2 regions of the Kurthia sp. 11kri321 genome follow, and region 2 is predicted to be linked to the other one. Evidence: riboswitches for the same ligand, from Rfam matches in the RefSeq annotation. Region 2 holds a riboswitch; the other holds the start of a gene.
The links. Region 2 has a riboswitch for FMN ahead of ASO14_RS09900 (ECF transporter S component). Riboswitches for the same ligand answer to the same signal wherever they lie in the genome.
Positions count from the first base shown of each region.

Region 1: it holds a riboswitch for FMN, as region 2 does, so the genes downstream of both, ribE (riboflavin synthase) here and ASO14_RS09900 (ECF transporter S component) in region 2, are expected to answer to the same signal.

Region 1 is NZ_CP013217.1:1,309,293-1,313,731, reverse strand. Features, by position in the region: gene ribH (6,7-dimethyl-8-ribityllumazine synthase) at 113-580, opposite strand; partial or broken gene ribB (3,4-dihydroxy-2-butanone-4-phosphate synthase) at 610-1,194, opposite strand; gene ribE (riboflavin synthase) at 1,206-1,838, opposite strand; FMN riboswitch at 1,965-2,098, opposite strand; FMN riboswitch at 2,199-2,332, opposite strand; FMN riboswitch at 2,430-2,563, opposite strand; gene ASO14_RS06750 (metallophosphoesterase) at 2,799-3,614, opposite strand; gene ASO14_RS06745 (aminotransferase-like domain-containing protein) at 3,883-4,439, shown strand, end outside.
Region 2 is NZ_CP013217.1:1,946,392-1,950,830, reverse strand. Features, by position in the region: gene ASO14_RS09910 (response regulator transcription factor) at 1-642, shown strand, start outside; gene ASO14_RS09905 (ATP-binding protein) at 635-2,416, shown strand; FMN riboswitch at 2,509-2,644, shown strand; gene ASO14_RS09900 (ECF transporter S component) at 2,805-3,386, shown strand; gene ASO14_RS09895 (biotin transporter BioY) at 3,439-3,990, opposite strand; gene ASO14_RS09890 (hypothetical protein) at 4,273-4,439, shown strand, end outside.

The DNA.
Region 1 (4,439 bases), 640 kb from region 2:
CTTTCGAACTAAAGATATAGGTTTATTATATGAGTATAGGTTTCAAGTCATTTTATACGATTTGAAACTAGCAATCTATTGGCATAAAACATACTAGGTCATCTACACTAGTCTATTTTTCTAATAGACGATGAAGGTTTGCCATCTCGATTGCTGCTACAGCCGAATCATAACCTTTGTTCCCTGCTTTTGTTCCTGCACGTTCTACAGCTTGTTCAATTGACTCCGTTGTGACAACGCCAAAAATAATTGGCACATTCGTTTCAAGTGATACTGAAGCAATTCCTTTTGCCGCTTCATTACACACATAATCATAATGAGTTGTTGCACCACGAATAACCGTTCCAAGCCCAATAATTGCGTCATATTTTTTATAACCTGTTAATTGTTTTGCCATATATGGAATTTCAAAAGCACCTGGTACTTTTACGACGTCAATATTTTCTTCTGCTACACCATGTCTTTTTAAACCATCTACTGCTCCTTCTAATAAACGATTTGTGATGAATTCGTTGAATCTTCCTAATACAATCCCAACTTTTAAGTCTTTTCCGATTAATGTTGTTTCGATCATGTTCATTTTGAATACGCTCCTTTTGTTTGTTCAATATATTGTTTTAATGCTTCGATTGAAATGATAGGTAATACGTGTTTTTTAGCAAATGCGGTCAACTTTTCACCTGTCAGCATATGTCCATCATCACCCATAATTTCACAAATTACTGCTGCTTCTTTTTTATCGCATAACTTTGCCAAATCCACTCCTGCTTCCGTATGCCCATCACGTTCTAATACACCACCAGCTTTTGCAATAAGCGGAAACACATGTCCTGGACGACGAAAATCTTGTGCTACGGTTTGTTCACTTGTTAAAGCTTGAATGGTTAATGCACGATCATAAGCACTGATACCTGTTGTCGTATCGATATGGTCAATCGAAATTGTAAAGGCTGTTCCATGATTATCCGTATTATCTTCTGTCATCGGCGCTAATGCTAAGCGTGTCGCCATTTCTTCAGAAATAGGTGTACAAATTAATCCACGCCCCTCAATTGCCATGAATGTTACTTGTTCAGGTGTAATCGTTTCTGCTAATGCAACGAGATCCCCTTCATTTTCACGTGTTTCAGAATCAGTCACGATAATCATGCCACCAGCTCGTAAAACACGAAGTGCTTCTTCTATTTCTTGCATGTTCTTTCACCTCAAAATCCATTTTTTCGTAAAAAATCTTCTGTTAAAATTGTCGCCATTTGGCTTTGTACATATTTTCCGATGTAATCCGTTTCGATATTGACGACATCACGTACTTTTTTCATATGCAAAATCGTTGTTTCATATGTGTGCGGAATAAGCGAAACTTCAAATGTCCGCGCGTTTAACGCAAAAATCGTTAAGCTAATCCCGTCCAATGTCACAGAACCTCTTGGCACCATCTGTTTGATGAATTTCGGTTCTGTTTCAATCGTTAAGCGAATTTCGTTCGATGTTTTTAAGATTCTCTGAATTTTCCCGACTGTTTCAACATGTCCTGTCACAATATGTCCACCTAATCGTCCTTGCAACTGTAAAGTCCTTTCAACATTCACTTTTTCACGTAGCTGTAGACGATGTAGTGTTGTTGTATGAAAGGTTTCTTTCATAACTGTCGCATGAAAAGCGTACTGCTCTAATTTTTCAATTGTTAAGCAAACACCATTTACTGCAATCGAATCACCCAGTTTCGCATCTTGTAAAATTTTTTCTGCTTGAATTTGCAACACCATATTTTCATTCGCTTGTCGAATCGATTGAATTGTCGCAACTTCTTCTACAATCCCTGTAAATATACGAACCACTCCTTTCCCAAAATAAAAAACTACCCTCGATTGATGAAACAATTCAGGGTAGTTTTATGGAAGAATGATTAAAATTCATGTCTAAATAAACCTGTTGACATACGTCTTTTTAACAAGTTTTGTTCACACATCCTTCTCCCATCCAGACTGTACTGTCGGTTCTGGATTCTCACCAGCTCCTGCTCCGAAAAGCTCACGGACTTATCGCTCTAACACGCATCACCGTCGATTGGGAATTTCACCCGACCCCGAAGGATTATTCAGTTTGATACAACAAAAAAGACCTTCATTTACATGAGGTCGCTGAAAAAAGGTATGTTCAAATAAGCCTATGATTTTTCGGATCATAAACAAATTTTTACATGTCTTCTCCCATCCAGACTATACTGTCGGCACTGGATTCTCACCAGTTCCTGCTTCAAAAAGCTCACGGACTTATCGCTCTAACGCGCATCACCGTCGATTGGGAATTTCACCCGACCCCGAAGACGATTCTGTTGTCACAATAAAAAAGACCTTCATTTACATGAGGTCGATGAAAAAGGTATGTTCAAATAAGCCTATGATTTTTTCACATCATAAACAAATTTTTTGCATCTTCTCTCATCCAGACTATACTGTCGGTCCTGGATTCTCACCAGCTCCTGCTCCGAAAAGCTCACGGACTTATCGCTCTAACGCGCATCACCGTCGATTGGGAATTTCACCCGACCCCGAAGATTTTTTTAATTGTAGCTATACCATACCACTAATTTATTCAGAAAACTAGATTTTTTACAAAAAAACTCAAAAGACCACGAATGATTACGTGGCTTTTGAGTGATTCGAGAGGGACTTAAATTGACTGGGATCGTGTGAATTCGAACATTCGACTGGCGAAACGGGTCACTCGCTGATTGATTTAGGACATTCGCTCGTTCAAACGGGCCACTCGAAGGCGAAAATGGGTCACTCGTCCACTTATTTCGATTCTAAAGTTGTAACGACGATTTCTGGGCGGTTGAAGACACGTAGTGGGAAGAGACTATTTCCTAGACCACGGCTAATTACGTGTTGCAACTGTTCCACTTGTTCAATTCCTTCTGTATGTTTCGGTAATAGTGAGGCATCATGATCGACTAACCCACCTAAAAATGGTAAGCGAATTTGTCCGCCATGTGCATGTCCTGTGTATGCAAGGTCAATTCCAGCTTGTGCGTATTTTTCTCCAAATTCTGAACGGTGTGCTAATAAGATTTTGAACTGATCTTGTGGAACATTCACCAGCGCTTTTGCTAGCATATCTTCTGTTGTTTCGCCGGATAAAGGGTCACTAATACCGATAAGTTGAATACGCGCACCATTATAATGGAATGTTTCTGCTTCATTATTTAAAACATGCACGCCCCTTTTTTGGAGTGCTGTATGAATCTCTTTAACTCGATTAATTGAAATTTCATGATTACCATCGACAAAATAAGTCGGGGCAATTTTTGTAAAACCATCAACTGCTTCTAGACTTCTTCCCAGTTTATAATTATTGCGATCAATTAAATCGCCTGTTAAAAAAATTAAATCGGGTTTTTGCTTTTTTACTTGTTCAATTAGTCGTTGTTGGTGACGACCAAATTTCGCATCGTGCAAATCTGAAATTTGAACAATTGTTAAACCATTCATTTCTTTTGGTAATGTTTTTACTTGTAACGTATGTTTTGATAATTGTAGCCATTGATTATTAGCTATATAAAAAACAAAAAGTACAACAAGTGCACCAATTATTTTAATTAGTTTCTTCATATTGAATTCATCCTTTATTTCAACAATAAATTAAGGATAACGAACGATGTAACATTATGCAATGCATATCAATTTATCGAATAAATTATTAAAATAATTAGAATTATCAGAATTATTAAATCGTTTATTTGTCCTTTTTTTCTACTTTAAGTATTATTTTAGCTATTTTTTTAAATTTATTTGTTTACAAAACAGACTTATATCTTGTGATTCAATCATTAGAGTGCTATACTTTTAAAAAAAGTCAGAAAAAGGGAGAGAATCGCACATGCAATATTCTAACCGCGTATTAAATACGCCCTCATCATTCATCCGAAATATTTTAAAAGTTACGGACGCGCCAGACGTCATTTCTTTCGCAGGTGGCTTACCAAATCCGATTTCTTTTCCACTTGAAAATTTACAAGAAGCAATCAATCGTGCAATCGATGAGAATGGAAGCAAAATTTTCCAATATGCTTCAACGAATGGTTACTTACCACTACGTCAATATATTGCAGATAAATATAATCGTAAGCATGACTTAGGTATTACAGCAGATGATATCCTATTAACAACAGGTTCACAACAAGCACTATCATTATTATCTCAAGTGTTAATTAATCCTGGGGATGGCATTATTATTGAAGAACCTGGTTATTTAGGTGCGATTCAGGCCTTCACAATGAGTGAACCGTCATTCTACCCTGTTACATTAGAAGAAGATGGGTTAAACCTTGAAGAATTAAAAGTTGCGCTCGATCAGCCGAATGTAAAATTCATCTATACAGTGCCGAACTTCCAAAACCCAACAGGTCTTACGTACACAGCAGAGCGTCGTAAAGA
Region 2 (4,439 bases):
CGTGAAGGATACTTAGTAGAAGAAGCAGAGAATGGTGTAGAAGCCGTAGAGAAAGCTTTAGAAAATGACTACCACTGTATCATTTTAGATATCATGATGCCAGAGATGGACGGCTTACAAGCGGCAGAAAATATTCGTGAGAAAAAGACAACACCAATTGTCTTATTAACAGCAAAAGGCGAAGAAGCGAATCGTGTACAAGGGTTTGAAATTGGTGCAGATGACTATATTGTAAAACCATTTAGTCCACGTGAAGTTGTATTGCGTATTAAAGCGATTTTACGTCGCTCAGCTGCTTACTCACCTATTTCATCTACATCGGCTTCAAAAGATTTAGTAGTCTTCCCGCATCTAACAATTGACCATGATGCGCACCGCGTTTCAGCAGATGGGGAAGAAGTGAACTTAACGCCGAAAGAATACGAATTACTTTATTTCTTAGCGAAGTCACCAGATAAAGTATTTGACCGTGAGCAGCTATTAAAAGAAGTATGGCATTATGATTTCTTCGGTGATTTACGTACAGTAGATACGCATGTAAAGCGTTTACGTGAAAAGTTAAATCGCGTATCAGAAGATGCGGCGAAGATGATTGTAACGGTTTGGGGCGTAGGTTATAAATTCGAGGTCGTAAATGACTAGAATATGGAATAGTGTTGTCGGGAAGCTATGGGTAACCATATTGCTTCTCGTTTCATTTGTACTGTTTATTTTCACAGTACTCATGCTCGAATTTTTATCGAATTTTAATACACAACAAGCAGAAAAAACATTACGCCAAGAAGCTACAACCATTGCACGAATTGTGAATGAACATGATTCGCTCGCTGCTACAGAATCCATTATTAACGATATTTTAGGAGAAGAAACGAATGCTTTAATTTCTTCTAAGCAAGGGAAGATTCAATATTCACTTCAAGAAGGGTTAAACCAAAAAGAAATTCGTGAAAAAATCATTCAAAATCATGCTTTTGACAAGGTCTATGAATCAGATGAACCGATTGTAAAAGAGATGTTATTACCATCTACAACAGATAAAGAACATATGGAGAATTATATTGTACTCGCGTCGCCGATTAATGTAGACCAAAAAGTGCATGGTGCAGTTTTCATCTATCAAAGCCCAGATGCTGTTCATCGTACGACAAAAGAGACAACAAAAATCGTCTTTTTATCTGCTGCAATTGCTTTAGTGTTAACGACATTCTTTGCGTTCTTCTTATCAAGTCGTATTACTTCACCGCTTCGTAAAATGCGTGAAGCTGCATTTGAAGTCGCAAAAGGCAAGTTCGATTCAAAAGTACCTGTATTGAGTCGTGATGAGATTGGACAGCTTGCAACAGCCTTCAATCAAATGGGTAGACAGTTAAAGCACCATGTGGAAGTCATTAATCAAGAGAAAGAACAGTTATCAAGTATTTTAACGTCTATGACAGATGCAGTAATTACGTTTAATCGTGATCGTACGATTTTGTTAAGTAATCCACCAGCAGAGTTGTTATTACAAAAATGGTTCTTATCGAAAGAAGATCAGTCAAAACCATTGCCAATAGCTATCTATCATATGCTAGAACATGTACTTGATTTAGAAGAAGAACTAGAGGAAGAATTAGAAATTGATGGTGCATATTATGTCATTTCAATCAGTCCTTTATATAGCGCTGAATCAGTACGTGGTGCAGTAGCTGTTTTACGAGATAAGACAGAAGAACACCGCCTTGATAAATTACGTTCAGACTTTATTGCGAATGTATCACATGAACTACGCACGCCGATTTCGATGCTTCAAGGATATAGTGAAGCGATTTTAGATGGTGTTGTATCATCTGAAGAAGAACGAAATGAAATGATGCGTATTATTTATGATGAATCACAGCGTATGAGCCGATTAGTAACCGATTTACTCGATTTAGCGCGTATGGAATCTGGGAAGATGCGTTTATATCTTGATGACTTAAGTATTAATCAAGTATTTGAACGTATGACACAGAAGTTCGTACAGCGCGGGAAAGAAAAAGGAATCGAAGTAAGTTATGAAACAGAGTTCTCAGATGATGCGCGCGTTCAGATTGATGAAGACCGCATCGAACAAGTTGTAACGAATTTAGTGGATAACGCAATTCGTCATACAGCAAGTGGCGGCCATGTAAAAGTGCTAGCAGACCAATATGCAGGACAAGTGCGCATTCGTATTCAAGACGATGGTGCTGGTATTCCGAAAGAAGACCTTGCATATGTCTTTGAACGCTTTTATAAAGCAGATAAAGCACGAACAAGAGGTAAGGGTGGCACAGGTTTAGGTTTAGCTATTGCGAGTAATATTATTAATGCACATCGAGGTCGTATTACAGTAGAAAGTGAAGTAGATGTAGGTACAACCTTTACATTCTTCCTACCACTACCAGATGAAATTTAATGAATAAAGAAAAAGTCTTGAATTCGAGAGAAACTTCTCTTTACAATTCAAGACTTTTTTTGTATGATGAATGTGTGAAAAAAATAAATACGGTTCATCTTCGGGGCAGGGTGTAATTCCCGACCGGCGGTAATGAAGTGTTTAACATTTCTCAGCCCGCGAACCTTAACAGGTTGATTTGGTGCAACTCCAAAGCCGACAGTATAGTCTGGATGGGAGAAGGTGAAGGTACAGCGTTGTGTTCAAAAAAAATGAGTGAACAACGTTTATTTAATGTTGCCTAATTCTCCCGCGTAGAAGTACTTCTACGTGGGATTTCTATTTTAAATAAGCACACGCAGCCTTACCTCTTTTTGAAGTGATCCGCAACAAAAGGAGAAAACAGAATATGAAGAACAAGAAGTTACGTCGCATGATTGCAATTGGGATGCTAAGTAGTATTGCATTTTTACTACACTTAATTAATTTCCCAATTCCGCCATTCCCGAATTTTTTAGAGGTAGATTTCGGTGATATCCCAGCGTTAGTCGCAATGATTATTATGGGACCACTTGCAGGGATTTTAGTCGAGTTACTAAAGAATGTCATTGACTGGGTATACACAGGCAGTCCAACGGGTGTACCAGTAGGGCATATGGCAAACTTTGTAACAGGCTTATTATTTATCCTTCCAACGTACTTTGTTTATAAAAAATTAAGTACAAAAAAAGGATTGGGAATTGGTCTTGTTGTAGGTACAATCTCTATGGCAGTAGGTATGAGTGTATTAAATTACTTCGTCTTTATGCCAATGTATAATTACTTCTTAAACATGCCTGTTGAAACAGGGGCTGCATTACGTGCTACAATCGTAGCGGGTGTGCTACCATTCAATATTATTAAAGGTGTTCTTGTAACAATTGTCTTCCTACTATTATTTAATGTAATGGGTAAGTGGATGACGAAAGAACGCAGAAGTTTCCAAGCATAACGATAAAAAAGCTTTGGCATTTTCTTAAATGCCAAAGCTTTTTGTATGAGTTTTAATGTTGTACACGTAGTAATTGCGCATGTAATAAGCGATTTCGTACAACAATACCTGCTAATGCAGATAAAATGGCTTTAATCACACCAACAAGTAAGAATGGATAGACACCACCCATAAATGCACCAGTCCAAGATAAATCAGCACTGAATTTTAGCCAGATTGTACCGAAAGCAAGTGTTACAATCATTCCGATAATATTAGCAATGATTGCTTGTACCTTTGTAAAACCGAATCTTTCAAGGTATAAACCGATTGCTACAGCTGCTGGTAAGAAGCCGATAATATAGCCACCAGTTGGTCCTGCAACAACGCCTAGACCACCTGACATACCACTGAAGACTGGAATCCCAATTGCGCCTAGTAATATGTAAATAAACACAGATAGTGAGCCATAACGAAGTCCTAGAATTGTAACAGCTAAACCAATTGCAAATGTTTGTCCTGTAATTGGAATGAGTGGCAGTGGAATCGTAACCTGTGCAAAAATCCCGATAATTGCTGCGAATAATGCGGAAAGAATCCACATCTTCAATTGTTCATTTCTCATAAAAATCCCCTTTGTGTAAACTTATTTTAAAAGTAGTTAACCAAAATATAATGAAAAAATGAAAAAAGGTCAACACTTTTTTTCGTGACAACAACGTAAAGTATGCGACGAATATGACAGAAAAATATCATTTTAAAGTAACAACTTACAATAAATGTCAGAGAATTTGCAAAAAGATTAGAAATATGTATAATAAGACAAAGACGATTGAACAAATTAAAAAATAAGAAATTTGCTTCAATATGAGAAAAAATGACTGATAAAATAGAGAGGGGAAGCTTTGTGACCGAAAGGAAACTACTCAGTGCTTTCATTACATCTCTTGCTGCGTTTTTTATATTACCGATGCTATATAGTAATCAGCAAGATGATTTTTTGACTTCGGCATTAAACATTAGTATGTATTCATTTCCTTTGATTTTTACATATGGATTGATCATATCCTATGT